Regions from separate parts of the Mucilaginibacter sp. 22184 genome, predicted to be linked through region 1. Evidence: riboswitches for the same ligand, from Rfam matches in the RefSeq annotation. Region 1 holds a riboswitch; each other region holds the start of a gene.
What was found. A riboswitch is a leader RNA that binds a small molecule or an ion and turns the genes downstream of it on or off. The one in region 1 is predicted to bind S-adenosylmethionine.
Positions count from the first base shown of each region.

Region 2: it holds a riboswitch for S-adenosylmethionine, as region 1 does, so the genes downstream of both, ACTJKG_RS05745 (TlpA family protein disulfide reductase) here and metH (methionine synthase) in region 1, are expected to answer to the same signal.
Region 3: it holds a riboswitch for S-adenosylmethionine, as region 1 does, so the genes downstream of both, ACTJKG_RS12460 (O-acetylhomoserine aminocarboxypropyltransferase/cysteine synthase family protein) here and metH (methionine synthase) in region 1, are expected to answer to the same signal.

Region 1 covers NZ_JBQEPI010000001.1:583,218-588,934, reverse strand. The annotation lists gene ACTJKG_RS02460 (Bax inhibitor-1/YccA family protein) at 152-883, shown strand; SAM riboswitch class I at 1,302-1,412, shown strand; gene metH (methionine synthase) at 1,575-5,264, shown strand; gene metF (methylenetetrahydrofolate reductase [NAD(P)H]) at 5,468-5,717, shown strand, end outside.
Region 2 covers NZ_JBQEPI010000002.1:104,865-110,581, reverse strand. The annotation lists gene ACTJKG_RS05750 (SusC/RagA family TonB-linked outer membrane protein) at 1-2,361, opposite strand, end outside; gene ACTJKG_RS05745 (TlpA family protein disulfide reductase) at 2,723-3,292, opposite strand; SAM riboswitch class I at 3,414-3,522, opposite strand; gene ACTJKG_RS05740 (GH92 family glycosyl hydrolase) at 4,083-5,717, shown strand, end outside.
Region 3 covers NZ_JBQEPI010000005.1:98,043-103,759, reverse strand. The annotation lists gene ACTJKG_RS12470 (homoserine dehydrogenase) at 1-338, opposite strand, end outside; gene ACTJKG_RS12465 (homoserine O-acetyltransferase family protein) at 338-1,393, opposite strand; gene ACTJKG_RS12460 (O-acetylhomoserine aminocarboxypropyltransferase/cysteine synthase family protein) at 1,473-2,798, opposite strand; SAM riboswitch class I at 3,048-3,158, opposite strand; gene ACTJKG_RS12455 (hypothetical protein) at 3,274-4,107, shown strand; gene ACTJKG_RS12450 (trans-sulfuration enzyme family protein) at 4,104-5,219, opposite strand; gene ACTJKG_RS12445 (hypothetical protein) at 5,307-5,717, shown strand, end outside.

The sequences.
Region 1 (5,717 bases):
TGGTTACTTTGTGGCTACAAAGTAAAGGCCCTCCCGCGGCCAAGAGCGGGTATACGCCAGTCAATCATATGCTATCACCCTACCCAAACCCCTTCACACGATATTCACATTTTATTCGTAAATTCGTATATTAATTTATTTTAATAAAAAAATGGAAACTAAAGATCCTGAATACGTTTATAAAAACGTAATACAATTAAACGAAACGGATGCATCACGTAAATTCATAGCCAATGTGTTTTTATGGATGTTTGTGGCATTGGGCCTTTCGGCAGTCTGTGCATTCTTATTTTCTCAGAATCAGGCCCTGCTTAATATGCTTATCGATCCTGTCACTGGTCGTAATACAGGTTTAGGTACTATTACGATGTTTGCACCGCTTGCATTCGTGTTAATCATCTCTTTTGGCTTTAACCGGTTATCCTACGGGGTTTTAGCGTTCTTGTTTATTGCTTTTTCGGCAATAATGGGTATTAGCTTAAGCTATATACTGTTGGTTTTTACGGCAGGCTCGGTTTTAGGTGTGTTTATCACTACATCGGTAGTATTTGGTGTAATGGCCATCGCCGGTTATACAACAAATACCGATTTGACCAAATATGGCCCAATCCTGATGATGGGACTGATTGGTATTATCGTAGCATCTTTATTGAATATGTTTATGCACAGCAGTGGCTTAGATTATATCATTAGCTACGTAGGTGTAGCTGTATTTGTAGGTTTAACCGCTTATGACGTACAGAAACTAAAACGTATTGGCGCAGGTTTGGAATACGGTGATGCATCGGCTTCAAAAATGGCATTGATGGGTGGCTTAACTTTATATCTGGATTTCATCAATCTTTTCCTGATGATCCTGCGCTTATTCGGCAGAAGAAGATAATAGCCAGAAAACATATTTTTATACAACAGCCCGGTTCTTTGCAAAAAGAACCGGGCTGTTTAGTTAAAGTCCAGATAAGCACAAAACCGACCGTTCGGTATTTCGCTCTTTTATGGTCAATCATTTAATACTTTTTAAACTTTCCAAAACGGGCAAAAATTTTGTTAAAAAGTGTTAAAACAGCGTTAAAACTTTGTTAAAGTGATCAAAAAACAAGCGTTTTTACTTCGTTTTTGATTAAAAAATGTTAAAATTTAAGGTTTAAAAAGTTTTCCCGGACACGTAATGGCGGGATTTTAGTAGCATAACTCCTCTATACCTCATGCTAAATATTCATGCAATTGTAAACACGTATAAAGTACACCATTGGAGGAGGTAAAACTATTGCATATTAAAGCTTTATTGTGCACCTTTGCATTGCTTATAGAGAAAGGCGGAGGGATTAGACCCTGCGATGTCTTAGCAACCTGTACCATACAAGGTGCTACATTCTACTCAACAATACACAACATGTTGGGAAAGATAAGCGAAAGTCAGTCATATACCCGACTTTTCGAGATAAGCTGTATTTTTTAGTATCAAGTAGCTAGTATCAGGTAGCAAGACAGTTTCTGCCTTTATTCCTGCTATACTACCATCAGGCGCCGGGTTTTCGGTCCTTGATACTTGATACTAGCTATTTGATACCAACATGGATATTAAAAAAGAACTAGAGAAACGCATACTGGTAATTGACGGGGCAATGGGTACCATGATACAACGGTACCAATTATCCGAGCAGGATTTTCGTGGGGAGCGTTTTAAAGATCACACGACCGATTTGCAGGGCAATAACGACCTGCTGAACATTACTCGCCCTGATATTATCAAGGCTATACATGCCGAATACCTGGATGCCGGCGCCGATATTATTGAAACGAATACCTTCAGCACACAAATAATTTCCCTGGCCGATTATAAGCTGGAGGAACTGGCATATGAGCTGAGCTATGAAGGTGCACGCCTGGCCCGAGAAGTTGCCGAAGAATATACCGCCAAAAATCCGGCTAAACCTCGTTTTGTGGCAGGTGCTGTTGGGCCAACCAACCGTACCGCATCGCTGTCCCCAGATGTAAATGATCCGGGATATCGCGCCGTAACATTTGATGACCTGGCCGAAGCTTATTATGACCAGGTACGTGGCCTGGTTGATGGCGGCAGCGATCTGTTGCTCGTTGAAACCATATTTGATACCCTGAACGCCAAGGCTGCTTTATTTGCTATCAACAGGTATGCAAATGAATCGGGTAAACATCTGCCTATTATGATCTCAGGTACTATTACCGATGCTTCGGGGCGTACCCTGTCGGGTCAAACTGTGGAGGCTTTCTGGAACTCGGTACGGCATGCTAACCTGCTTTCGGTAGGTTTAAACTGTGCTTTGGGTGCTAAAGAAATGCGGCCTCACCTGGCCGAGCTTTCCGAAAAAGCCGATGTATTTATATCAGCTTATCCTAACGCGGGTTTGCCTAACGAGTTTGGCCAATATGATGAAACCGCGCACGAAACCGCTCATCAGCTGGATGATTTTATAAAAGCGGGCCTGGTAAACATTGTGGGTGGATGTTGCGGTACTACACCTGAGCACATTAAATGTATTGCCGAAAAAGCCGCTAAATATTTGCCAAGGATAGTTCCTACGGTCGATCCGAACCTGCGCTTGAGCGGATTGGAAGCTGTTACCATCACCCCCGAAAGCATTTTTGTGAACGTGGGTGAGCGTACCAACATTACCGGATCGCCCAAATTCTCGAAACTGATCCTGGCCGAAGATTATGAAGCAGCCCTCGCTGTGGCTCTGCAGCAGGTAGAAGGCGGCGCCCAGGTGATCGATATCAATATGGATGAAGGTATGATCGATTCGGAAGCAGTGATGGTGAAGTTCCTGAACCTGGTAGCTTCTGAACCGGATATTGCCAAACTGCCCATCATGATCGACTCCTCAAAATGGACAGTCATTGAAGCGGGATTAAAATGCATCCAGGGCAAGGGCATCGTAAATTCCATCTCGCTGAAAGAAGGTGAAGAAAAGTTCAAAGAACATGCCCGTAAAATATTAAGCTATGGAGCTGCTACGGTAGTAATGGCTTTTGACGAAACCGGTCAGGCCGATTCGCTGCAGCGCCGTATCGAGATATGTAAACGTTCCTATGATATCCTGGTGAATGAAGTTGGTTTTCCTCCTCAGGACATCATATTCGATCCCAATATATTAACCGTAGCCACCGGTCTGGAAGAGCACAATAACTACGCCGTCGACTTTATTGAAGCTACCCGCTGGATAAAACAAAATCTGCCGTATGCCAAAGTAAGTGGTGGGGTAAGTAATATCTCCTTCTCGTTCAGGGGCAATAATGTAGTGCGCGAGGCGATGCACTCTGCATTTTTATACCATGCCATCCGTGCAGGTATGGATATGGGTATTGTAAATGCCGGTATGCTGGAAGTGTACCAGGAAATTGATAAGACCTTATTAGAGCTGGTTGAAGATGTGCTGCTGAACCGCCGTGAGGATGCCACTGAACGCCTGGTAGAATATGCCGATACCATCAAAAGTAAAGGCAAAGAGGTAGTGCGTGACGAAGAATGGCGCAAAGGTACTGTTCAGGAACGTCTTTCACATGCCTTGGTAAAAGGCATCATCGAATACCTGGATGATGATGTGGAAGAGGCCCGTTTGGCATACAGCAAACCGCTGGAAGTAATAGAAGGCCCGCTTATGGACGGGATGAACATCGTGGGCGACCTGTTTGGAGCCGGTAAAATGTTTTTGCCACAGGTAGTAAAATCGGCCCGGGTAATGAAAAAGGCGGTGGCCTATCTGCTGCCTTTTATCGAGCTCGAAAAACAAAGGGTTATTGCCGCCGGTGAAGATTCAAGCGGTAGCCGGGCCAATGCCGGTAAAATATTAATGGCTACCGTGAAAGGTGATGTGCATGATATTGGTAAAAATATAGTAGGTGTAGTTTTGGCCTGTAATAACTTCGAGATCATTGACCTGGGCGTGATGGTGCCTGCGCAAAAAATTATTGAAGAAGCCAAAGCTCAGAATGTGGACATTATTGGCTTGAGCGGACTGATCACTCCTTCGCTTGACGAAATGGTGCATTTTGCCAAGGAAATGGAGCGAAACGGCTTTACTATTCCGTTAATTGTTGGCGGCGCAACCACATCGCGCATCCATGCTGCCGTGAAGATCGACCCGAACTATTCCGGTCCGGTAATTCATGGAATCGACGCATCGCGAAGCGTGACGATGTGCAGTAATTTAATGAGTAAGGATAACCGCGATGCTTACATCCAAAGTATAAAAGACGAGTATGCTAAGGCCCGTGAAGCGCATCTGAACAAAAAATCAGACAAGCGTTTTGTGACTATAGATGATGCCCGTAAGTCAAAATTCCAGATCAGTCTGGATGGCGATGTGGCTATAAAACCAACGTTTACCGGCACCAAAGTATTTGAATCGTACCCACTGGAAGAGTTGGTGCCCTATATCGACTGGACACCGTTTTTCCATACCTGGGAACTCCGCGGCAGTTACCCCAAAATATTTGCCGATAAATTTATAGGCGATGAAGCTAAAAAGCTTTATGATGATGCACAGGAATTACTGAAAAGAATTGTGGATCAGAAACTGTTAAAAGCCTGTGGCGTGATAGGATTTTGGCCAGCCAATAGTGTGGGTGATGATATAGAATTATACACTGATGAAAGCCGAACGCAACTGTTAACCCGCATACATACCCTGCGGCAGCAAACCGAAAAAATGAAAGGTGACCCATATTATGCCCTGTCGGATTTTATTGCGCCGAAAGAAAGTGGAGTGCCCGATTACATGGGGGGCTTTGCTGTAACAACGGGTTTGGGCTGCGATGAACTGGTAGCAGAATTTGAGCGTGACCATGACGATTATAACAGCATTATGGCCAAAGCATTGGCCGATCGTTTGGCCGAAGCCTTTGCCGAAAAAATGCATGAGCTGGTGCGTAAAGAGCACTGGGGCTATTCAAAAGGCGAACAGTTAAGTAACGAAGACCTGATCAAGGAAGAATATCAAGGTATCCGCCCGGCGCCGGGCTATCCGGCCTGTCCGGATCATACCGAGAAAACCACCTTGTTTGATCTGCTCAAGGCTGAGGATAACGCCCACATGCATCTCACCGAAAGTTTGGCCATGATGCCGGCTGCATCGGTAAGCGGCTTCTACTTCGCGCATCCGCAGGCCAGGTATTTTGGCCTGGGTAAGATCAGTAAAGATCAGGTGGAGGATTATGCTACCCGTAAGAACATGGATCTCGAAACGGTTGAACGCTGGCTTAGTCCGAATATTAACTATTGAATTAAATAAAAACAAAACACACGTGTCATTGCGAAGAAATAAACACAAATAGACGTCATTGCGAGCGTAGCGTGGCAATCCCCAATAAGCAGAGTCGCTTTGTATAGTTAGGGATTGCCACGCTACGCTCGCAATGACGGAAGAATAAAAATCTCGCAATGACGGAATGATAAAAACGCAACCCGAGCCCCGCAACCCGAACCATGAAAATAACCGAACATATAGCTAATGCAGCAGGCAAAACACTTTTCTCTTTTGAGCTAATTCCACCACTAAAGGGACAAAGCATACAGGGCATATATAACGCTATTGATCCGTTAATGGAGTTTAAGCCGCCATTTATTGATGTGACCTCGCTGCGCGAGGACTATATTTATAAGCAGCACCCCAATGGTTTGTTGGAGAAATTAAGCTATCGCAAACGCCCCGGCACTATTGCCATCTGCGCGGCTA
Region 2 (5,717 bases), on a different contig from region 1:
GCTCTTGTTGCGGGAATAGTTTACGTTTACATCCCAGCTAAAATCTTTTAATTTAACCGGTGTTAAACCTAATACTACCTCCAGGCCCTTGTTATTAATAGTACCGCCGTTGATAAGCTTTTGGCTATATCCGGTCGACTGGCTTACATTCACATTAAGTATCTGGTTTTTACTGTTGGTGTTATAAACACTTGCATCTAAACGGATCCTGTCGTTAAAAAAGCCCAGCTCAAAACCGGCTTCGGCCGAGGTTGTTATTTCGGGCTTTAAGTTAGGGTTAAGCTGTATGCTGTTGGCGCTTTGCTGTGGGTTTCCGTTAAACGGAGCGGTGAAGTTGTAAAAGTTGATCAGCTGGTAAGGATCGGTGTCTTTACCTACTTTTGACCATCCGCCACGTAGTTTTAAATAACTTAATATATCGCTTTTAATATCCAGCGCTTCTGATAATACCAAACTGCCGTTTACAGAAGGATAGAAGTAAGCTAAACTGGCTTTTGGAAGGGTTGACGACCAATCGTTACGGGCTGTAACGTTAATAAACGCGTAGTTCCTGAACCCGATTTGTCCCGAAGCAAAATAGCTGTACCTTTTTGATTTACCAAAGTTGTTTGACGATATCAGCGGATCGCGTGAGTTGCTCAGTGTATATAAGCCGCTTACCGCCAGTTTAGGCGCTTTTTGGTCGTTATTTTCGAAAGTATTTACCCGGATGTTACCACCGATCAACGCGTCGATCGAGAAATCATCGTTTAATTTTTTGGTGTATTGCAACCTGCCTTCGGTATTGGTTTCGGTAACGTCATAAGCATCTTCTTCGTACGAGCCGAATGGTGTACCATTGGTGCCATAAGCTATCCTGATCTTACGGCGATCATTATAATAATCGGTACCGGTACGGAAATTAGCCGACAGGCCATCAATGATTTTATAATTCAACTCCGCGCTACCAATAAAACGGTTGCGGGTTTGGCTCACGGTATTTTCATAAGCCTGGAAGTATGGGTTGCTATAATAGCTGTTGTTCCAGTTAAACGTATTGCCATTGGCATCGCGGTAGTTTTTTAGCTGGCTGATATCAACCTGACGGCCAAACCAGGTAAACTGCAGCATGGTACTGGTAGCACGTTTACCGCCCGAGCCCGGTAAATTATCGGCATCGTCTTTAATATAGTTGGCAATGGTAGTTAAGGTTAATTTAGGCGTAATTTTATAGGTAGCATTCAATATAAATGAATTGCGGCCCTGCTCTGTATTGGGAATTACGCCGGTTTGGTGCAGGTTGTTATAGCCTAAACGGAAATCATATTTATCGCCCGAGCCGGAAAGTGAAACGCCATTGTTGAGCGTAACACCTGTTCTGAAAAAATTCTTTACGTTATCGGGATGCGCCACAAACGGAACCGGAACGCCATTGGAGTTAAACTGCGGTATAAGCTGGCCATTTAACGCGGGTCCCCAGCTTTCGTCAACACCATCATTAACACCGCCGCCTTTACCATCCACATAGCTGAATTTACCGTTTGAACCTTGTCCGTATTCGTTTTGATATTTAGGCAGGCCCAATAAGCTCGAAAATGAAGTATTGGAGTTGATGTTAACACCAAGGCCTTTGGCGCCTTTACCGGTTTTGGTTTTGATGAGGATAACACCAGCCCCAGCGCGTGAACCATAAAGCGCGGCCGCATTAGGGCCTTTTAATACCGAAATGGATTCAATATCCTCGGAGTTGATGTCTGAAATAGGATTGGCAAAATCCCTTGAACCGCCTACACCCAATTGCTGGGTATTATCAACCGGTAAACCATCAACCACAAACAATGGCTGATTATAGCCTGCAATAGAAGTTTCGCCACGGATAATGATACGTGACGATCCCATATCGCCCTGGCTGTTGGTTACATTTACACCTGCTATTTTACCACTCAGCGCATTCACCAGGTTGGTTTCTTTGGCCTCAGATATATCTTTTGATTTAAGACCCTGTACGGCATAACCGAGCGTCTTTTTATCTTTAGATATATTGAGAGCGGTAACCACAACCTCGTTCAGGGCGTTGGCTTGCTCCTCCAGTATAATGTGGAGTGATGCATCAGCCCCGGTAACAGGTATTTCTTTGGTAGTAAAACCAATATAAGTTATCCGTAGCACATCATTTACTTTGGCGTTGAGGCTAAACCGGCCATCACTGGCGGTTTGTACACCGTTGGTGGTTCCTTTAACAGAAACACTCACGCCGGGCAGGGGCAGCCCGTCTGACTTGGCGGTTACCACCCCGCTTATTTTAACAGATTGCGCCGCAACCGTTTGGATGAAAATAAAAGGCAACAGTATTGCCAGTAGTAGTTTGTAATTTTTAAACATGGTAATGGATTGTGAATGTTAATGATACCATACAGTACCGGGAATGATCAAAGGTTTTACTTACCCGCCAATTGGGCGGTTATATCATTCCGTTAAACTGTAAAAGTTTTGATTGTTGGGTTGTGTTGCGTTGATTGAGATAAAAGCCTGACCGACCCGAGCAACGCTGTGTTTTAACAGCAGCAACACATGTTTTGCATAGATGACATAGGGGTAGAAGAAGGTATTAAAGTGTAAATGTTCAAAACAATAGCGTTGTTTAAGGTTATGTAATTTGTTTTCATGCGCGTTGTGATAATCAGTTAAATCGATATAGCAGTTACGGTGACAACATAAAGCGACACCTGCCCGGTTATTTATTTTAGTTTACAGAGGCGGTTTTATTGTTCACCAAAGCGTCCACCACTTTTACCATCGAAGCAAACTCCTGCGTATCATACAGGCGGGTGAGGTAAACAATGCGTCCATCACGATCGATCACCACATTGCGGGTAACACCACTCTTTTTATTGGCGAATTTTCCAAAAATATTCGCCCCCGGATCAAGCGCCAGGTTGTAGGTGATCTTCATATCGTGGTGAAATTTCTGCACTTTTTGCAGAGGTTCATCGCGGTCGACACCGATTAATACCAGTCCCTGGTCTTTGTAGGTTTCCCAGATGTCTTTTTGCAGATGTGGCATTTCCTGGCGGCATACGCTGCACCAGCTGGCGGTAAATTGCAGTATAACTACTTTGCCGCGTAATTGCTTTAAAGTTGTTTTGGTACCATCGGTAAGTACCAGTTCAAAATCATCAGGGGCCTGTTCGCCAACTTTAACCAGGTAACCGCGGTCGATATTGGCCGAGTCAATAGCTTGGGCCGATTGTGCCCGGGCAGCAATACCGGTAAACAGGAAAAGATAAACTATGAGTAAAAATTTGTTGTTCATTTGAATATATTAAATAGGGCCCTCTATAATTAAGCAGGCGGTAAAAAATAACTTTTTCAATTAAACAGAAAGGATGGAAGGGGGATATCGAAACAGGCTATAGCTGTATTGTGTGGACGTATCATTATCTTTTCTGCAATTTTTGCAGATAGGAATTAGCACCTTTATAACAATCTGTACAGGTTGCTAAGACATCACAGGGCCTTTCCCTCAGTCTTTCTGGATAATTAAAAAATGAAATAAAGAACGATTTCGACTGCAAACATATAAATAATTCTACTAATTCCATAGACTTTATATTAAATTGATAATTTTCGCTTATTTCTTACAATCTGGTGGCAAATGGGAGGAGGTAAGAAATAAACTCACCAAGCGTCATTGCGAGCGCAGCGTGGCAATCCCTAACTATACAGAGCGGCTCTGCCAATTGGGGATTGCCACGCTGCGCTCGCAATGACGCGTTTTTTATGAGCATTGAATACCAATTACCCGCCACTTTTTAAAGTTTTCAAAACCACCAAAAAAACAGGTTGAAATTTGTTAAATGGGAATTTTTTTAATCGGTTTCAAGCTCTTTTCACGCTGTTTTCGCCTGAAAAAATATTAAAATTCAAGGTTTAAAAAGTTTTTGAAGAGGGGCATGCAATAAAACATGATCATCATCAAACAAAAGATCAGGAAAACGATTAAGTAAATATTTCGAGAATTTTTAAGCAATGTGATCTTAAAAATGAGAGATTTGTTTTCGGTCTGTGATCAGATCATTCACCAATTATACTTTCTGCTAACTATGCAATTAAAACGTAGCATTTACCTGTTAGGCTTACTAGTTTTTGTTTACGCGGATAACTTCGCCCAAACCACAACCCCTAAAAAGCAACTGGATGAGGTTGATTATGTTGATCCTATAATAGGGACTTCTTTAAAAGGTTTCGCCAGGGATTTCGAGGCGGGCAATGGTGGTGGCGGTACTATGCCCTGTGTAAACGTACCATTTGCCATGACCAATTTTGTGGCTCAAAGCCGCGAAAACAAAATGAGCTACATGGTTTACCACTATGAGGATAGCAAGGTTATCGGGTTCACGGCAACTCATCAGCCCACCGTTTGGATGGGCGATTACGGCTATGTTTCGGTGATGCCGCAAGTAGGTAAATTGCGTGTTTTGCCGAAAGAACGGGCGCTTACCTATAGCCATACCGAGGAAGTTGCCAAACCGTATTACTATTCGGTAAAGCTAAAGGCGACCGGCACAGACAAGATCAAAGCCGAAATAGCGGGTGCCAATACCTCTGGCATGTTCCGGTTCACCTTCCCCAAGGCCGATCAGGCGCATATCATTATACAAGGTATCAACCTGAACCCCGAGCTTAAAGATTGGGCCAATGACTATACCGTGCGACTGAAAAAGCTGAAGGGTTACGTACATGTAGATACCGTAAATAACGAAATAACAGGCTATAACCCCGACAGGCAATCGGCCCAGTTAGGTCCTGAGCTGAAGAATTTTAAAGGGTATTTTGTGATCAAATTCAACAAGCAGATCAAAAAATACGGCACCTGGGATAAACAGGTGATCAACAAAGGCAGTCATGAGCAGTACGGTACCCGCATGGGCGCATTCATATCCTTCCGTACTAAGGCCAACGATGAGGTAAGAGTTGTAGTAGCCACCTCATTTATCAGTATTGATCAGGCACGCGAAAACCTTAAAAAAGAGATCCCTGATTGGGACTTTGACCGGGTAGTGAAAAACACGCGCGACCAATGGCAGCAGGCTTTAAAAGTAATACAACTAAGCGGGGTAAGCAAAGATCAGCGGACGATTTTCTATACCGCATTATTTCATACCATGCTGTTTCCGAGGCAGTTTTCGGAGTATGGTAAATATTACAGCGCCTTTGATGATAAAGTGCATCATGGTATATCCTATAACGATTATTCCTTGTGGGATACCTTCAGAGCGCTGCACCCGCTGCTAACGCTTACCCAACCGCAACGGGTAGACGGCATAGTGCAATCGCTGCTACAGATGTACCAGGAGGGAGGTTGGATGCCGATGTGGCCAAATCCAACCTATACCAATATTATGATTGGTACCCACGGTGATGCTGTTGTGGCCGATGCTTATGTAAAAGGTTTCCGAGGATTTGATACCAAACTGGCTTATGAAGCCCTCCACAAAGACTCATACGATGCCCCCGATGGTGATACCCATAAACGCTGGGGCGATCGTGACCTGTGGACGAGCTTTGAAGCCCGCGGCGGCCTCACCAATTATCATAAATTGGGATATGTACCGGTGGATAAGACAAGGGAATCAGTTTCACGTACCATTGAGTATTCTATCGATGATTATGCCGTGGCCCAGGTGGCTAAAGGTTTGGGTAAAGATGACGACTATAAACAGCTGATGACCTGGAGC
Region 3 (5,717 bases), on a different contig from region 1:
TATTTATGCTGTATTTCGATCAGTTCCTCCAAATGAAGGGCGATCATTTTTTTACTGGCCGAAACCACATTTTTACCAGATTTTAATGCTCTTGATACAATTTCAAAAGCAGCCTCCGTATCATTGATCAGCTCTACAATAGTATTGATCTCCGGGTTGTTCAATAGCTCGTCCCGGTCTGTAGTAAACAAATGTGCAGGCAAAGAACGCTCTTTATGCGGATCCTTGATGGCAAATTTTACAATTTCAATGTTTAAATTTTTGGTTTTAACGATGTCATAAAGTCCTTGCCCAACAACTCCAAATCCAAATAATCCGATATTTAACTTCTTACTCATTACGCTGTACGTTGTAATTCTATAATTTTTCCTTTTACATCAGTTTTAAAAAACGATGTGATAATATTTGTTAATGCTTCTGTTTCAATTAAAAACCCATCGTGTCCATAAAATGAATCAAGCTCAGCAAAGGCTGATTTGGGGATATGGTTAAATAAGTATTTCTGTTCTTCAAGCGGGAACAGCACATCCGAATGGATACCGATTACCAAAGTACGGGCCTTGATCAGGCTTAAAGCCTTTTCAACTCCGTGACGGCCGCGCCCCACATTATGCGAATCCATGGTTTTGGTCAGATACCAGTAACTATAGGCATTAAACCGGTTCACCAGTTTTTGCCCTTGGTAGCTTTGGTAGGTTGACGCACGGTAATCATCTGTTTTATCATCGCTTTCTTCCTGCTGGGTTATGGAATAAGTTTTATAGCCACGATAGGAGAGCAGGGCGATGCTTCTGGCCGCTTTAAGTCCTTTTTGACCACCATCGGGCGTATTGGCATAAAAAGTACGGTCGGTTGTAATAGCCAAACGTTGCGACTCGTTAAACGCTATTCCCCATGGTGAATGACGCGCGTTGGTAGCTATCAGGATCAGGTTTTTGATTCGTTCAGGCTCTGTAATAGCCCACTCAACAGCCTGTTGCCCCCCAAGTGACCCACCTACCAAAATATGTATATGATCAATCTGTAAATGGTCTGCAAGCAACTGATGTGCTTTTACAATATCCCTGATGGTAAATTGAGGGAATGCCTGATAATAAGGCTGCCCGCTTACCGGGTTAATACTTAAAGGATTACTTGTACCATAAGGCGAACCCAGAATATTCGCGCACACAATAAAATGTTCTTCGGGATTGAAAAGATAACCTGTACCCACCAGCCCCTTCCACCAATCAAATACGTCGGCATTGGCTGTGAGAGCATGACAGACCCAGATCACATTGTCCTTAGCTTTATTTAACCGGCCATAAGTATGAAAACCTATTTCCAGATCCTGTATCTGCTGACCCGATTCAAATTCAAATGCTTCTGTGTACTTAAATATTTCTGTATTCATTATTCTATTATTCGAGTTTTAAGCAGTGCGTGTTGAGTTTCTATTTTCAACTCACCACTCACTGTTCACCACTCACTTATTATACTAACTCTGCAGCAAGCTGCTCTACTTTGGCAAATGCCTGTTCAAAATCGGCCTTGATGTCATCAATATGTTCGATGCCTACCGATACCCTTAATGATGTTGGTGTAACGCCCGCAGATAACTGTTCTTCGTCAGAAAGCTGCTGGTGCGTTGTAGCCGATGGTTGGATGATCAGCGTTTTGGCATCACCTAGGTTAGCCAAATGACTTACCAATTGTAAACTATCAATAAAATGACTTGCCTGTTGTTTGTCGCCTTTGATCTCAAAGGACAATACAGCACCAAATCCATTTTTTAAATATTTTTTTGCCAGGGCATGATATGGGGATGAAGCAAGGCCCGGATAACTAACCTTAGCTACCTGCGGATGCTGCTCCAGCCATTTGGCCAGTTCTAAAGCGTTATCTACATGGCGCTGTACACGCAAAGACAACGTTTCCAAACCCTGTATATTCAACCAGGCGTTAAACGGTGATTGCGATGGACCGAAATCTCGCAAACCTTCCACACGGGCACGTATAATAAATTGGATATTGCCAAAAGGGCCGTCAATACCAAATACATCGGCAAATACTAATCCGTGGTAACCTTCAGATGGTTCAGTAAACTGAGGAAATTTTCCGTTACCCCAATTGTAGTTACCACCATCAACTATAATACCGCCAATGCTGGTTCCGTGACCGCCGATCCATTTAGTGGTTGATTCTACCACGATATGAGCACCATGCTCCAAGGGGCGGAATAGGTAACCTGCCGCACCGAATGTATTATCAACGATCAGCGGTAGATCATGCTTTTTAGCCAGGGCTGCTACTTTTTCAAAATCGGCTATAGCAAAACCCGGGTTACCTACAGTTTCCAGGTAAATGGCCTTTGTTTTATTATCGATTAAAGCCTCCAGATTTTCGGCGGTATCATCTTTGGCAAAGCGAACATCGATGCCTAATCGCTTAAAAGCTACTTTAAACTGATTGTATGTACCGCCGTACAGGAAAGGGGAGGTCACGAAGTTATCGCCAGCCTGTAATATATTATTTAGTGCTAAAAATTGTGCTGCCTGCCCGGATGCTGTGGCTAAGGCTGCAACACCGCCTTCTAAAGCCGCTACCCGTTTTTCAAAAACATCGGTAGTGGGGTTCATTAAGCGGGTGTAGATATTACCAAACTCCTTGAGCGCGAAAAGATTAGCACCATGCTCCGCATTTTTAAATACGTATGATGTGGTTTGATAAAGTGGTACAGCACGTGAGCCTGTTGTTGGATCAACCTCCTGACCGGCGTGTAATTGAAGGGTTTCGAATTTTAAATTGTTGGCAGACATAGTTGTAAGATTGAAATGTGTTTAATTAATTTTTTACTGTTTTGATGGATTTTTAACGGGCGGGTAAATAAACTTTACCTGTTTGTTGCAACACGTGTTTTCCGGGATCAGAAAAAGAGGACGCGTCCAGTGGATCAGCAGCAACACATACACATACTGCTAATATTTAAGCAAATAGGTTGTATGTTACCGTTTGAGGTATTAAAAATGTGGCGCTGACTAAATTTAATTAAACTTTTCATGGTTATAAATTTATATTCCCCGGGGTTATTTTCCGGGACAGGAATTGGCACCTTCTCCAATTTTGGAGGGTTGCCAGCGGGTCATTGAGCCTGATCTCTCGCCGCTTCTTTATAAATCAAAACCCGAACTATCGCGGAGAATTGATCAATGGTATCGCTACCAAATATTGTTGCAAATATAGGGTGATATAAATTAAAAAACCAAATTAAATTTTAGTAACTTGTTTTAACCAATGAATACCTGCGTAAAAAAGTGCATTTTCTTACTTATTAGTCTTTCATACTCATTAGCCAGTTTTGGGCAGATCAAAGAAGATACTGCTCTAATAAAACCTGAATTAATTGAAAAAGACTCTCTGTTTGTAAAGCGGTTAGCTCATGTATATAAAAATGCTCCGGCCAGTATACTACCATTGTTTAATGCAGTAAACCGAAAAAGTAATGACCTTGGTTTTAATTATTACTCAGTTCGTGGCATTTACGAAATCGGGTATTTATCCATTCGCTATCATTTTATTTTCTTTAAAGATAAGTTGATCAGTTATGAACTAAGCTCTCTTTTACCATTTGACAGCCGATTAACAAACAGGTACAGAGAAATTTGCTCACTACTATTTGAGCCCGGCAATGGTTATTTCACTAAGCCTGTTTATTACAAATACGATGAGATGGTAAAGCCTTTAAATACGAACACAAAACAATATACAACAGATAAAAAAATACAATTTTTAATGACACCGTACTCGGGTGAGATATATGGTGTTTATGCTTTTATGGGGTATTCCCCCATTTTACTTGAAAATCGACGTAATTATAACGCCATAAAAGATAAGATCACTCCCGAAATTGAGCTCATGTTACTTTACAGTAAAAATCCTGCTACACGTTTATCGGCAATTGAATATTACTATCAACACCCGGAACAATTTATAAAGGATAAAGACAGGTATGAAAAAAGGGTCAAGGCCATATATGCGGAATCTCCTTTAATTGAAACAGTTGTTGCAGACCGTCCCTCTACACAAAATGCAGAAGAAATGGTGAAACTATTTGCAGCCTGGCATTAATCCAAAGCTTGTTTCAAATCCGCTATCAGATCATCAATATGCTCTAAACCAACTGATACTCTAAGCAGGTTTATAGGAGTTTTAGTGTCCGGACCTTCAACGGTTGCGCGATGCTCAATCAGGCTCTCCACACCGCCCAAACTGGTGGCACGGGTAAACAACTTGAGTTTGTTAATGATGTTATGCGTATCGTTTTCATCGCCCTTAACAATAAAAGATAACATGCCTCCAAAAGCCAGCATTTGTTCTTTAGCAATGGTATGTTGTGGATGTGAGGGTAAACCTGGATACATTACCTGATCAACTTGAGGATGCTGCTCTAAAAACTCAGCCAGCAGTTGCGCGTTTTGTACATGGCCTTTAACCCGGTAAGGTAGCGTTTTAATGCTGCGGGCCAGGTAATAACAATCAGTTGGAGAGGGGATTGCGCCCCCCATTTCCTGTACCTGCCGTATTTTTTGCCACCATTCACTTTTTTCGGCTGTGATCAGCGCGCCGCCCATCAGGTCGCTGTGGCCGCCAAAATATTTGGTTGCGGAGTGCATTACCAGGTCGGCGCCCAAAGCAAGCGGTTGCTGACATATCGGCGTGGCGAAAGTATTATCGCAAACCACTTTAATCCCTTTCGCTTTGGCAATAGCGACAACCTTTTTAATATCGGTTATTTTAAGTAAGGGGTTCGATGGCGTTTCCAACCATATCACTCCTGTTTCTGGCCTGATGTGCTGCTGCAACACCTCTGTATCGTTTACATCGATAAAATCAAAAGTTAAAATTCCGGCAAACAGGTTTTTAAGCTGGTTGCGCAATCCATGATACATATCATCAGGCGCTATAACATGCGTACCTGGAGGCAGCGACTGGAATACAGACATACCAGCAGCATTACCAGATGAAAAAGAAGCCGCATCTGCACCATTCTCTAGCTTAGCCAATACATTTTCTAGCGACCAGCGGTTGGGGTTTGATGACCTGCTATAGATATGTCCGCCCGGGAAATCACCATCAATACCACGTTCAAAAGTGGTAGATAATATAATAGGCTGTATTACTGCTTTTGACGATTCGTCCTTTTTATTCCCGGCGTGGATAGCTATAGTTTCAATCTTCATTTGGCCAAATTAAATAAGATTATTTTTATAAGGTGTAACGGGGGGCATAATTTTTGCGTAATATTCTAAAATACCCCCCCTGTAATCATGAAAAATTTTTATTTCTCGTTAATTATTGCTTCGTTACTGCTAAGCAGTTGCAAGAAAGACAACATTGCTAATGAAAGTGAGTTTAATAAAAGCTATAATGCTTGGTTAAGCTTTAAAAGTAATGCGCACAATTCCTATCTCTATACCTCGAACTCCGGATCCGTTTTCGGTTATGGGTCAGAGACTAAAATCAGTGTAATTAATGGTAAGATAGTTTCAAGGGATTTTATTTCAACCCAACTTAAGCGAAACGGCACAGCTCAAAAAGACACGTTAAAACAATGGCATGAAGATGCTGATCACATCAACACACATCCTAACGATGCAGGCGAATCACTTATATTAGATGATGTTTACCAAAAAGCCAAAACGGTTTGGCTTAAAGCCGATAAGAAAGCCAATGACATT